DNA from 2 places in the Streptomyces sp. NBC_00237 genome. Region 2 is predicted to be linked to the other one. Evidence: riboswitches for the same ligand, from Rfam matches in the RefSeq annotation. Region 2 holds a riboswitch; the other holds the start of a gene.
The links. A riboswitch is a leader RNA that binds a small molecule or an ion and turns the genes downstream of it on or off. The one in region 2 is predicted to bind glycine.

Region 1: linked by a shared signal. The riboswitch ahead of gcvP (aminomethyl-transferring glycine dehydrogenase) and the one ahead of gcvT (glycine cleavage system aminomethyltransferase GcvT) in region 2 are both predicted to bind glycine.

What each region holds. Positions count from the first base shown of each region.
Region 1 covers NZ_JAPEMT010000005.1:14,056-20,949, reverse strand. The annotation lists gene OG897_RS35965 (glutamate--cysteine ligase) at 1-652, opposite strand, end outside; gene OG897_RS35960 (hypothetical protein) at 1,158-1,763, shown strand; gene OG897_RS35955 (DUF5999 family protein) at 2,090-2,287, shown strand; gene gcvP (aminomethyl-transferring glycine dehydrogenase) at 2,408-5,296, opposite strand; glycine riboswitch at 5,496-5,592, opposite strand; gene OG897_RS35945 (PRC-barrel domain-containing protein) at 5,717-6,034, shown strand; gene OG897_RS35940 (DNA polymerase IV) at 6,288-6,894, opposite strand, start outside.
Region 2 covers NZ_JAPEMT010000002.1:1,790,295-1,797,188, forward strand. The annotation lists gene OG897_RS21730 (ABC transporter permease) at 1-366, opposite strand, end outside; gene OG897_RS21735 (enhanced serine sensitivity protein SseB C-terminal domain-containing protein) at 780-1,562, opposite strand; gene OG897_RS21740 (enhanced serine sensitivity protein SseB) at 1,811-2,644, opposite strand; gene OG897_RS21745 (hypothetical protein) at 2,852-3,574, shown strand; gene OG897_RS21750 (AAA family ATPase) at 3,617-4,270, opposite strand; glycine riboswitch at 4,463-4,559, shown strand; gene gcvT (glycine cleavage system aminomethyltransferase GcvT) at 4,716-5,846, shown strand; gene gcvH (glycine cleavage system protein GcvH) at 6,001-6,378, shown strand; gene glyA (serine hydroxymethyltransferase) at 6,399-6,894, shown strand, end outside.

The DNA of each region.
Region 1 (6,894 bases), on a different contig from region 2:
CCGCGATCTGCGCCCCGGCCACCGCCTGTGCCGCGTTCCACACGTCCGCGAACCGCCCCGGCGTTACCTGGAGATGCAACTGCACCGACGTACAGGCCGACTCGGGCACGATCGACTCCGACGTGCACGTCAACCGCTCCACGCCTTCGATGTCCAGCTGGAAGGCTTCGCCCCTGGCCGTCACGATCTGCTCGTTCAGCAGCTCGTACCTGTCCACGTCCGACAGGTTGGCATGCACCAGATCGTCCCGCCCCAACGTGGGCAGAATCCCGATCATCACGATCCCCGCATCGACCTCGGCGGCCTTGCGATGGGCATATCCGAGCCCCGTCCGCAGTTCCTCCGCCAATTGATCGAGAACCCTTCCGCCCAACCGGTGCGGAACGATATTGACCTCAAGGTTGAACATCCCGAGTTCCGTCTGGAAATCCCGGCTCGCAATGCGCTCCAGCACCTCGGCATTCATCATCTTCGGCAGTCCGTCGGGCCCCGCGAGATTCAGCTCGATCTCCAGCCCCATGAGATTCTTCGGCCGGTCGAACTGCTTCTCCTTCAGCAACCTCCCGAGCCCCTCCAGACACTGGTGGAGCTTGTGCCGGTACCTCTGCCGGTCCGACAGATCAAATCCGTCTGCCACGACCTTCTCACCCATCGGACCGTCCTTCCTCAGCCGGGGCAGCCCGCGGCACGACCGCTGCGACCTGTGGTTCACGGTCGATGATGCCCCGGCGGACTGATCCATAACGCCCCGCGCACGACCGGCGCACAGGAGGCTCGCCGTACATTCCTCGGGGCACATTCCGCAGGCATGACGCAGATCGCCGTTACCACCCTCACCACTGTGGTCCAAAACGCCGACGAGTTCAGGCCGACCGCACCCAGGGCGAAATACCTGCCCCGATCCGGCAGTCGCACCGAATACCAGCGCCTTTCCCTCCACCACACCTCCGTCCAAAAAGACTGGATACGGCCTTGCGTGCAATATCCACGACGACTAGCGGAAACTTCGTGTGAACACGTGTCGTATAAACTCCGCGAACGAGGCGGAGAGTTGACGCCGGGCTCTCGCCCAAGGCCCCCTCCGGCCCCGCACCGCTGACAGCGCCGTCCGCACCGCCCAGGCTCCACCGTGTCTCCCGAGCGAGAGGCGTCCCACCATGCCGCTGCACGTACCCCCGGCTCCCGCGCCCGCCCTGCGCAGCGTCCTCGCGGCACTCGGCTCCCCCACTGCCGTCCGCGAGGCCCGCACCCCGGCCCTGCGTGCCCTGAAGGGCCCGCACAAGCCCGAACTCCCGCTCCCCGTCCACGTATTGGACCAGCCCGCCCCCGGCGACGGCCCGTGCCGCACCCGGCTCACCGGCTGGCGGTTCCTCATCCGCAGCGGCGACCGCGCGGTGGCCGCCGCCGACACCGTGCTCACCCCCGACGGCTGGACCTTCTCGCACTTCCTCGAAGGCCCCTATCTGAGCTCCACCGAACGCGCGCTGCGCCAGGCCGAGTCGCTCGCCGCCGACTGCCAGCCGCGCCTGCTGTCCATCCCCGCCCTCTACATGCTGACCCTGTGGCTGCACGGCGACCCCACCGCCGACGCCTCGACCGGCGCCCCCGCCCCTTCCGACGTACTGATCCCCCTGGCGCCCGCACCACCCGGCATCTGCGCGCACCGCCCCTGCACGGTCGCCGACCTGATGCCCACCCTGGCCCTGCGTCTCGCTCCCGCACCGGCCCCGAAGGCGTCTCCGCTCCTGAGCCAGCCCGCCTGAGCCCTCCGCCCGCCTCCGTACTCTCTCCGTACGACGCCCCGCGCCCCCTGCCCGACGGCGCGGGGCGTCGCTGCGCCCGGATGCCCCATCCGGAGTAGCCCACCCGGGCCACCCCGAACCACCCGAAGAGAGGGGACAGTTGAGCTGAACCGTCCGCACGGGTGACGCGTCCTTGTTCAGTAGGAAGAGCTGCCGTGAAATCCCTGCGGATCGACGCCCGTAGGGCAACACTGGGACCGGACCAACTGATACGGGGGGCGGCCATGAATACCGATTCGAGCCGCAGGAACACCTTCTCGACCACCACGCAGCGAAAGAACCCATCCATGTGCCAGCACCAGCCACCCTGCCCGACCGCCGAATCCGCAGACCGGGAGGCCGCCCATCCGATGGCGCACCACCCGGAGCAGGGCTGGAGCCTGCTGTGCAACGGCGTCCTCCTCTTCGAGGACACCGGCGAACTCCTGCCGAACGGGCAGATCATCGCACCGCACCGCCCACTGGACGTGGCCACCGCTGCCTAGCCGACCGCACGACCTGACACAGTCGGCGTACGCCAGGAACAGGACGTACGACGAAGGGGCCGGCCCGGAGTTTCCACTCCGAACCGGCCCCCACTCATGTCAACTGCCGGGCTTCACCGCTCAGTTGTCGTACTCGTCCATCGGCGGGCACGAGCAGACCAGATTGCGGTCGCCGAACGCACCGTCGATCCGGCGCACCGGCGGCCAGTACTTGTCCGCCGCCGAAACCCCGGCCGGGAACACGGCCTCCTCGCGGCTGTACGGGTGCTCCCACGCACCGCCGAGCGCTGCCGCCGTGTGCGGGGCGTTGCAGAGCGGGTTGTCCTCGGCCGGCCACTCGCCCGCCGCGACCTTCTCGATCTCGCCCCGGATCGCGATCATCGTGTCGCAGAACCGGTCCAGCTCGTACAGGTTCTCGCTCTCCGTCGGCTCGATCATGAGCGTCCCGGCCACCGGGAACGACATGGTCGGCGCGTGGAAGCCGTAGTCGATGAGCCGCTTCGCGATGTCGTCGACACTGACACCCGTCGCCTTCGACAACGGACGCAGGTCCACGATGCACTCGTGCGCGACGAGACCGTTCGGTCCCGTGTACAGCACCGGGTAGTGCGGCTCCAGCCGCTTCGCGATGTAGTTCGCGGCCAGCACCGCCACCTGTGTGGCCCGCTTCAGGCCCTCACCGCCCATGAGCCGTACGTACGCCCACGAGATCGGCAGAATCCCGGCGGACCCCCACGGCGCGGCGGAGATCGGCCCGACGCCCGCCTCGGGCCCGGCGGACGGCTGGAGCGGGTGGTTGGGCAGGTACGGCGCGAGGTGCGCGCGCACACCGACCGGACCGACGCCGGGACCGCCGCCGCCGTGCGGGATGCAGAAGGTCTTGTGCAGGTTCAGGTGCGAGACGTCGCCGCCGAACTTGCCCGGCTTCGCCAGCCCCACCAGCGCGTTCAGGTTCGCCCCGTCGACGTACACCTGCCCGCCGGCCTCGTGCACGGTCGCGCAGATGTCCGCGACGTGCTCCTCGAAGACACCGTGCGTGGACGGGTACGTGATCATCAGCACCGACAGCTCGTCGCGGTACTGCTCGATCTTCGCCCGCAGGTCCTCGACGTCGACCTCGCCGTCGTCCGCGGTCTTCACGACCACGACCTTCATCCCGGCCATGACCGCGCTCGCCGCGTTGGTCCCGTGCGCCGACGACGGAATCAGACAGACGGTCCGCTGCTCGTCGCCGTTCGCCCGGTGGAACGCCCGCACCGCCAGCAGACCGGCCAGCTCACCCTGCGAACCGGCGTTGGGCTGGATCGACACCGCGTCGTACCCGGTGACCTCGGCGAGCCGCTCCTCCAGCTCACGGATGAGCGTCAGATAACCGGCGGCCTGGTCGACCGGCGCGAAGGGGTGGATCTGCCCGAACTCGGGCCAGGTCACCGGCTCCATCTCGGTCGTCGCGTTCAGCTTCATCGTGCACGAACCCAGCGGGATCATGCCCCGGTCCAGCGCGTAGTCCCGGTCGGCGAGCTTGCGCAGGTAGCGCAGCATCGCCGTCTCGGAGCGGTGCTGGTGGAAGACGGGGTGCGTAAGGTACGCGTCCGTGCGCAGCAGCCCCTCGGGCAGCGCCTCGCCGACGGTCCCGTCCAGCGCGACGATGTCGCCCTCGACCCCGAACGCGGCCCACACGGCGGCGACCTGAGCCCGCGCGGTGGTCTCGTCACACGCCACGGACACCAGGTCGCCGTCGACGCGGCGGAGGTTCACACCGTTCTCGCGCGCGGCGGCGACGACCTCGTCGGCCCTGCCCGGAACCCGTACGGTCAGCGTGTCGAAGTACGTGCCGTGCACGACCTCGACGCCACCGGCCGTCAGCCCCTCGGCCAGGATCGACGCGTAGCGGTGCGTACGCCGCGCGATCCCCTTCAGCCCCTCGGGCCCGTGGTAGACGGCGTACATCCCGGCCATGACGGCCAGCAGCACCTGCGCCGTACAGATGTTGCTCGTCGCCTTCTCACGACGGATGTGCTGCTCACGCGTCTGCAGCGCCAGCCGGTACGCCTTGTTCCCGTCCGCGTCCACCGACACGCCCACGAGGCGCCCCGGGAGGCTGCGCGCGAACTTGTCCCGCACGGCCATGAACCCGGCGTGCGGCCCGCCGAAGCCCATCGGAACGCCGAACCGCTGCGTCGTACCGACCGCGATGTCGGCCCCGAGCTCACCCGGCGACGTCAGCAGCGTCAACGCCAGCAGATCAGCGGCGACGGTGACGATCGCGCCCAGCTCGTGCGCGGCATCGATCACCGGCTTGATGTCCCGCACCACACCGGAAGCACCCGGGTACTGGAGCAGCACGCCGAACACACCGCGCTCGGCGATCTCTGCCGGAATGCCGTCACTCAGGTCGGCGACGACAACGTCCACGCCGGTCGGCTCGGCCCGTGTCTGGATCACGGCAACGGTCTGCGGAAGCGTTTCCGCATCGATCAGGAACACCCCGTTCTTCACCTTGCCCACCCGCCGCGCGAGCGACATGGCTTCGGCGGCGGCGGTGCCCTCGTCGAGCAGGGAAGCCCCCGACGTCGGCAGCCCGGTCAGCTCGGCCACCATCGTCTGGAAGTTGAGCAGCGCTTCGAGCCGCCCCTGCGAGATCTCCGGCTGGTACGGCGTGTACGCCGTGTACCAGGCCGGGTTCTCCATGACGTTGCGCAGGATGACCGGCGGAGTGAAGGTCCCGTAGTACCCCAGCCCGATCATCGGGGCCAGCACCTGGTTGCGGTCGGCGAGCGTACGGAGCTCAGCCAGCACCTCGGCCTCGGTGCGCGCGTCCGGGAGACCCAGCGCCTCGGCGTTCTTGATGGCGTCCGGCACCGCGGCGGCGGTCAGCTCGTCGAGCGACCCGTAGCCGACCTGCGCGAGCATCTTGGCCTGAGCTTCCCCATCAGGGCCGATGTGACGCTGCTCAAAGGGAATGCCACGCTCAAGCTCTACGAGCGGAATACGACGGTTGGCAGTCATCTGCGGAAGGCCTCCTGGTCCGACACGACCTGCGAGGGGCACCACGACACGGGTACCCGGACGGCCTCCCCCTCTGTCATCTCAACCTGAGAGCTTCACCGGAGCGCCACGAACAGCACTCCGACTTTCACCGTCGGTGAGGAAAGGTCACGCACCGGCCTGCGCCGATTCCGCCACCCGCCCTGCTTTCCAGAGTGACCTCGTCCGTGCGGTACAGGGGCCTGAGAGATTCCGGGGAGGAGTTGCTCCTTCGGCGCCTCCGACATCCACTCGGAGGACTCTCCCGCACAGGGTCAGCAGCCTCCGTCAGCCTACCAGCGCACTCTCCCACCCATCCCTCAAGTGGCCAGCCTCGCAATTCTGCTCTTTCGTAGTGCTTTACGGGGATTCACCCCGCAGTTGCGACCAGTTGGAGGGACCGTGCAGACCGACATCGATCCGCGCAGCCTGATCGGCCGCAAGGCTTTCGACCGCAACGGCACCAAGATCGGAACGGTGGACGAGGTCTACCTGGACGACGCCACCGGCGTCCCGGAATGGGCCGCCCTGCGCACGGGCCTCTTCTCCCGCGACGCCTTCGTCCCCCTCGAACCCAGCCGCCTGGAGGACGACACCCTCCGCATCCCCTTCGAGAAGGCCCTGATCCGCGACGCCCCCGACTTCGGCGTCGGCCGCCACCTCTCCCCCGAACAGGAACTCCAGCTCTACCACCACTACGGCCTCCACCTCCCCCGCTAGGGCACGCCCCGTGAGGGGCGCGGGGCTGTAACACTGTGCGGCTCCGCCGCGCGGGCGCGCCCAGCCCCCACGCACCCGCACATCTCCGGGACAGCCGCGCGGCCAGCGCTTGAGGTGAAGGGGCGGAACCGGGGCAGCCCGCCGGAGGCGCACCGAGGCACCGCTCACCCCACCCGCACCGCAGCACGAATCCACCCCGCCCCCCCCATCCCGCCGTGCAGAACGGAGCCCCCTGCGCGCAGGACAAGCCCCCTCAGCCCGACCGCAGGTCACCCACCACCCCGCCCCGCCCCACCAACGGCAACGGCTCCCCGACCTCCAACCCCGGATCATCCACCCGAAACGTCCGCACCCGCCCCGCCCCCACCGACCCCGGCTCCTCGAACCGCACCGTCACCCGCCCCACCCCACTCCCCTGCACCCACCCCGCCCCGTACTCCGCATGCCACACGTCGTGCCCGGCCAGCCACCGCCGCTCCCCGGCCGCCTCCTCAGGCACCTCCACCGGCTCCGGAGCCACCACCTCCACCTCGGCCTCACCGGCATCACCCGCCACCGAACCCCCTCCCTCAGCCCCAGCGGCCTCGGCGTCCCGCGCCGCCTGCGCGAAGAGATCCTCCTGCGTGAAGTCCGCGAGCCCCGTCACCCCCACCCCCAGCAACCGCACACCGCCCGTCGTGTCCACCCCCTCCAGCAGCCTTGCAGCCGCCTCCCGCACCACCCCCGGATCATCCGTCGGCCCCCGCAGGGTCTCCGACCGCGTCAGCGTCGAGAAATCGAACCTCCGCACCTTGAGCACCACGGTCCGCCCCGACCGCCCGGCCCCCCGCAGCCGCTCCACGCACCGGTCCGCCAGCCGC
Region 2 (6,894 bases):
GACCCGGGCACCGTAGACGATGCGGATGAAGACGTCGCGGCCACTGGTCGGCTCCACGCCGAGCCAGTGCTCGCCGCTCATCCCGCCGAACGACCCGATGGGTGTGCCGAACAGCGGGTCGATCAGGCTCTCGTTGCGGGCCTCGGGCGTCTGCCCGGTCAGCGAGGAGATGACTGGTGCGAGAAGCGCGATGATCACCAGCACGAGGACGATGATGCCGCCCGCGAGTGCCAGCTTGTCGCGCTTCAGCCGCAGCCAGGCGATGGCCCACAGGGAGCGGCCCTCGATCTTCTTCGCCGGTACACCGGCCGCGACGTCAGCCGTTGCGGGTTCCGCCGCGGGCGCGTCGTGAAGTGGTGCCGTCATCGTGGTAGCGACCCCTCTCGGCCAGCGGTCACCGGCCCTTGCTGCCGCTAGTGGCGGCCAAGCTGCTTGTCGAACACAGGGCGAACGCCCCTTGATTCGGGGAGTCTTCAACGCGGGTGCACCGCCCCGCCAGACCCCCCGGCCAAAGGATGCGCAACCGTGATGCTGTCTGCGGTTTTCCGGTATCCGGACGGGCCTGAACGACGGGCGAACAGTGGGCAATTGGGCGCATCGCCCCGCAGCACCCCCCAACTGCCGTGCACTACCGCTAAATTGGGACACACCCACTTTTCGCGTACGCGCAACACCGTCTCGGCATCCAGACATGCCCAAGTCCGCGTACGGGCATGCCGATTGACCCCCTAAGGGGTCTTATGGGCAGAGATGTGCGTGGGACGGTGCGGGCGGCCGGCTCAGTACGCGCGCGACGGCGGGTAGCCGTACCCGGGAGCGCCGGTCGGGGCCGGCGCGTGCGCGTCGCGGTCGTAGAACGGGCGGGCGTTGGCGCGCAGCCACATGCCGACCGGGTCGTGCTCGTCGGTCATCGCGACCGTGGACACCGGCAGCCCGTCCGGGACGACGCCCACGGACTGCTGCATCATCGCCCGCACCGCCTCGACGGACTGGCGGCTGGTGTCGTACAGGTCGAGACCGATGGCGAGGTACGGGGCTCCCAGCGCGGGCTGCACCCAGGCGCGGCTGAGCGCGCGTACGGCGGACGTGCGGTGGGCGTTCTGCGCGAGCTGGGCGTAGAACTGCGGGATCTCCAGCGTGGGCTCGGACATCCGCAGAGGCCCGGCGGGCATCCGGTCCAGACCGGTGGCGATGCGCCGCAGGTCCAGCCAGGGGATGCCGACGCCGCCGCCGGGGGCGTGCGGGTTGAGCCAGATCCCCCAGCGGTCGGGGTAGAGGGCGCGGGCCAGGTCACGGCCGGTGCCCACCTCGTACGCCCGGTTCCAGCCGCTCGCGGCGAGCTCCTGGGCGGAGGTCACGCAGGGCGCGTAGCCGAAGCCCTCGACCTCCATGTTCCCGTACTGGGCGTCGGGGGACCCGGCGGTGCCGTGCCAGAGCAGCATCCACAGCCGGCCGTCCGCCAGGGCGTTCAGCAGCGCCTCGTACGCGTCGTACCGCCCCGGGGTCACCTGGCGCAGCATGTGCTCGACCTGTCCGGCCGCCGCGGTGCCTGACGCGCTCACCCTGGGTCCCGCCCCTCTTCGATCCACCGTGTCGACGCTGGTCGCGCTCGAACGAACCGCCCCCGCGTGGCGAGGTCATCAAACCAGCTTAAGCGGCACCGCTGACACCGAACCGGTGTCGGGCGGGAAGTCTTGGCTCCCCTGGCCCGCCGGGCCTCGGCCCTCGCACACCGGCAGCCTCCGCGCCCACGCGTACGGAACCTCCGCGCCCGCGTGTACGGAACCTCAGTGCTCGCGCGTACGGAGCCTCAGTGCTCGCGCGTGTAGAACGGCCGGATCTGCTCCAGCATCCAGTCGGCCACCGGGTCCTGCGCCAGATCGAGCAGCAGCAGCTGCACCGGCCACGGCACGGACTCCCGGCCCAGCGCCCGCCCCAGCGCGTCCATCGGCGCGTTGCGGTCGGGCCCCTCCCACGAGGACAGCTGTACGCCCACGAACAGTTGCGGGGCGTCGCCCTCCACGCTCGCCAGCGCGCGGCGGGCGGTGACGACGACACCGCTCTGCTGGAACTCGCCCGCGGCGGCGGCCAGGAAGTCGACCGGCTCCTCCTGCCAGTCCGGCTCGAAGAGCCGCACCCGACCGCCGGTCGCGGTCCCGTCCAGCGGGGTGCGGCCGGTGCGGCAGAGCTCGGCGACGGCGGGCGGCGGCAGCGGCACGCCCACGGCGCCGCCCTGGTTCACGACGATGCCCAACTGCGGCGGGAGGCCACGGGCGAACTCCACGGCCGGGGCGACGGCGAAGCCCATCCCGCCGCCGACGCAGCCGAAGAACTGCTGCTCGGAGCTGAAGACCGGGACGTACGCCTGCCCGTCGACCTCGACGGTCGGCAGATCCAGCGGTCCCTGGTCGGGGCCGCCCCCGTTCGGCAGCGGGATCCACACCTGCGAGCGCCCGAGCACCTCCACGAGACGCGGGCCCGCGCCGGGGTTGCCGAGGGAGGCGGCGAGGACCTCTTCGAGCTCGTTGACGGGCCACCCGTTGCCTCCGGGGACCGCGTACTGGTTGTCGGCGTCCGGGGTGCCGCCGTGGGGGCCGGGCTGTTCCGGCTCCCCGTACTGCCCCGTCGTCTCCGGAATCTCCACGGACCGTCCCCTTCTCGCCCTGCCACCCGCCCCTGTACTGGGGTCCGAGCCTATCGCCGGGCCGTACCGGACCCGCAGAGTGCACCCGAATGGCGACGTTCCGCACTCGTCGCGTTGCGGAGCGTGCCGCGTGATTCGAGGGTGGACGACGAGGCCGATCGGCCCTCCCCGACGTGACACTCCCCCTCCGGAAGGAAACCCGCCGTCATGGCACTGAACAGGACCGCCGCCCTCGCCCTCGCCACCTCTCTCTGCGGGGCGCTGATCCTCGGCACGGCCGGTGCCGCCGTCGCCGCCCCCGCCCACGAGGGCCGCCTCCCCGCGGCCTCCTCGCCCGTCGTACCCATGACGCCGCAGCAGCGTGCGGCCCAGCAGGACCTGACCGCACTGACCGAGGCCGCCCGCGGCCTGGTCGCCGGGCCCGTCGCGGAACGGCCCTCCGCACGCCCGGCGGTGGAGGCCGCGCTGGCCACCGCACTGGCGAGCCTCACGGCGGCGACCGCCGACCCGGAGCCGGTACCGGTACCGGGGACGCCGGTGCCCACCATCGTCGTGTCACCGCCCACCGCGCCCGTGGACCCGGAGCCGTCCACCACCGGCGACAGCCCGGGCGTCACGGCGAGCGGCGAGGACCACGCCTCCGTCAACGCCCCGATCCAGGGTGCGACCGAACCCGACCCGACGACACCCGGCACGACGACACCCGGCACGACCCAGCCGGACACGACCCAGCCGGACACGACCCGGCCGGACAGCGACGTCGCCGCCGCCAAGACCGCCCTGAAGGTGAAGTTCGAAGCGCTCTTCGATGCCGTGTCCGCCCGCGACTGGAGCAAGGCGAAGCTGACCTTCGACGAGGCCGTCAAGCTCTCCGGCGAACTGATCACCAAGTTCGCCGTGGGCAGGATCGGAACGTGGACGCACTCCTGATCCACCCCTGGGGGCGTCGGACGGCGCACCGTCCGACGCCCCTCACTTCCCCTCGAACCCGATCTCCTTCAGCGCTCCCGCCGCGTCCCGGTCCAGCAGCACCGCCGAGGCGCACCCGGCGGGCAGCCTGCCCTCCTCCGCGTCGCGGACCAGCGCGCCGACGGCCCTGCGGTGCCGGGCGAAGGCGTAACCGGAGACTCCTCGTCCGCGCTCGCGCTGACCGTCCCTGGCCACCCCGGGCGTCACGTCGAGCAGGACGAGCCGCAGCCCGCGCCCGCGTCTGCGGGCCTCGCGCGCCAGCCACCGCCGCACCCACGCCTGCGTACCGCAGTCGTGCACGACGACGGACTCGCCCGAGTGCAGCGCCTTCCGCAGGCCCGCGTAGTGCGCGACGCGCACGAGCGGGCGGTAGAGGGCGTACGGCAGCAAGCGCGGCGCCTTCGCGTCCCAGCGCTCCCGTACGTCCTGCGAATCGATGGTCCGCACCCCCGTCGCGGCCCGGCCCATGAGGGTGGACTTGCCGCTGCCGGGCAGGCCCGACACCACCACCACGTCCCCCGTGGCGAACATCAGCCGACGCGGACTCCGCCCCGCCCGCTCCCGGAGATCGCGTACGACCGGAACCGGCACGGGCCCCACCGCCCCCACGACCGCCTCTGCCCGCACACCTGCGGCTGCCACGCCTGCGGCTGCCATGCCCGCGGTTGTGGCGCATGCACTGGGCTGCTGCAACGTCCTCACCCCTCCCCCTGTGGGTATGCCCTCACCCTTGCCCACGAAGTGTAAAGAATAGGTAATGCGGGACAAGCGATTTGCTGACCGGAGGGGGCGTGCAATGATGTGCGCGCCAGGCGTCCCCTGCGCACCCTCAACTTCACAACGGCCGCATGAATCCGCGCGGGAGAGTCCTCGGCAGCAGTGCCCGGGACGCCGAAGGAGCAAGCTCCTCCCTTGAATCTCTCAGGCCCCGAACCGCGCGGGCGAGGCAGATCTGAAAAGCGGGTCCCCCACCAGGTGACCCCACCCAAGGTGCAAGCCGGACCGAATTGCTCCGGCGAACCTCTCAGGTTCCGATGACAGATGGGGAGGATCGTCCTCGTCGTCATGCCCTGCGCATGCCTGCCGCCCTGGGAGTTCTTTCATGAGCACCACCCCCCGCCGCACCGCCCTCGATGCCCTGCATCGTTCGCTGGGCGCGACCATGACCGACTTCGCGGGCTGGGACATGCCGCTGCGGTACGCCTCGGAGCGCGACGAGCACAACGCCGTGCGCACCCGGGCCGGGCTCTTCGACCTCTCCCACATGGGCGAGATCACGGTCACGGGCCCGCAGGCCGTGGACCTCCTGAACTACGCCCTCGTCGGCAACATCGGCACCGTCGGCCTCGGCCGCGCCCGGTACACGATGATCTGCCAGGAGGACGGCGGCATCGTCGACGACCTGATCGTCTACCGCCTGGCCGAGACCGAGGCCGCACCATCTGAATACATGGTGGTGGCGAACGCGGGCAACGCCCAGATCGTCCTGGACGCCCTCGTCGCCCGCGCCGGGGGCTTCGACGCCGAGGTCCGCGACGACCGCGACGCGTACGCCCTCATCGCGGTGCAGGGCCCGGAGTCCCCCGGCATCCTGAAGTCCGTCACGGACGCCGACCTGGACGGCCTGAAGTACTACGCGGGCCTGCCCGGCACCGTCGCGGGCGTCCCCGCCCTCATCGCCCGTACGGGCTACACCGGCGAGGACGGCTTCGAGCTCTTCGTCGAGCCGCAGCACGCGGTGGCCCTGTGGGAGGCGCTGACCGAGGCGGGCGCGGGCGTCGGCCTCATCCCGTGCGGCCTCTCCTGCCGGGACACGCTGCGCCTGGAGGCGGGCATGCCGCTGTACGGCAACGAGCTGACCACGAAGCTCACCCCCTTCGACGCGGGCCTGGGCCGGGTCGTCAAGTTCGAGAAGGAGGGCGACTTCGTCGGTCGTACGTCCCTCCAAGCGGCCGCCGAGCGCGCCGAGACCGCTCCGCCGCGCAAGCTGGTCGGCCTGATCGCCGAGGGCCGCCGCGTCCCGCGCTCCGGCTTCCAGGTGGTCGTGGACGGCCAGGTCGTCGGCGAGGTCACCTCGGGCGCCCCGTCCCCCACGCTCGGCAAGCCGATCGCCATGGCGTACGTCGACGCCGCCTTCGCCGCACCGGGCACGACGGGCGTCGGCGTGGACATCCGGGGCACGCACGAGCCGTACGAGGTCGTCGCCCTGCCGTTCTACAAGCGCCAGAAGTGACGTCCGGGGCCGCCGGAAGCACCGCTCCGACGCCCCGCGAGCACCGCTCCGACGCGCCGAAAGTGACGAACGCCGCATCCTCACGCGTGTCCTCACGTCTCATCTGTCAAGACCCCGTTCCTCAGCACTCCCCCGCATCCAGGAGAATTCAGCCATGAGCAACCCCCAGCAGCTGCGTTACAGCAAGGAGCACGAGTGGCTCGCGACGTCCGAGGACGGCGTCGCGACGGTCGGCATCACGGAGTTCGCGGCCAACGCGCTCGGTGACGTCGTCTACGCCCAGCTCCCGGAGGTCGGCGACACGGTGACCGCGGGCGAGACCTGCGGCGAGCTGGAGTCGACCAAGTCCGTCAGCGACCTGTACTCCCCGGTGACCGGCGAGGTCGTCGAGGCCAACCAGGCCGTCGTGGACGACCCCTCGCTGGTGAACTCCGCTCCCTTCGAGGGCGGCTGGCTGTTCAAGGTGCGCGTCACGGACGAGCCGGGCGACCTGCTCTCCGCCGACGAGTACACCGCGCTCTCCGGCAACTGAAACCCTTAGGGACTCGCCTGATGTCGCTTCTCAACTCCTCCCTCCACGAGCTGGACCCGGACGTCGCCGCCGCCGTCGACGCCGAGCTCCACCGCCAGCAGTCCACCCTCGAAATGATCGCCTCGGAGAACTTCGCTCCGGTCGCCGTCATGGAGGCCCAGGGCTCGGTCCTGACCAACAAGTACGCCGAGGGTTACCCGGGCCGCCGCTACTACGGCGGCTGCGAGCACGTCGACGTCGTCGAGCAGATCGCGATCGACCGCATCAAGGCGCTGTTCGGTGCCGAGCACGCGAACGTCCAGCCGCACTCCGGTGCGCAGGCGAACGCCGCCGCGATGTTCGCCCTCCTCAAGCCGGGCGACACGATCATGGGCCTGAACCTGGCCCACGGCGGTCACCTGACCCACGGGATGAAGATCAACTTCTCCGGCAAGCTCTACAACGTGGTCCCGTACCACGTCGACGAGACCGGCCAGGTCGACATGGAGGAGGTCGCCCGCCTCGCCAAGGAGTCCC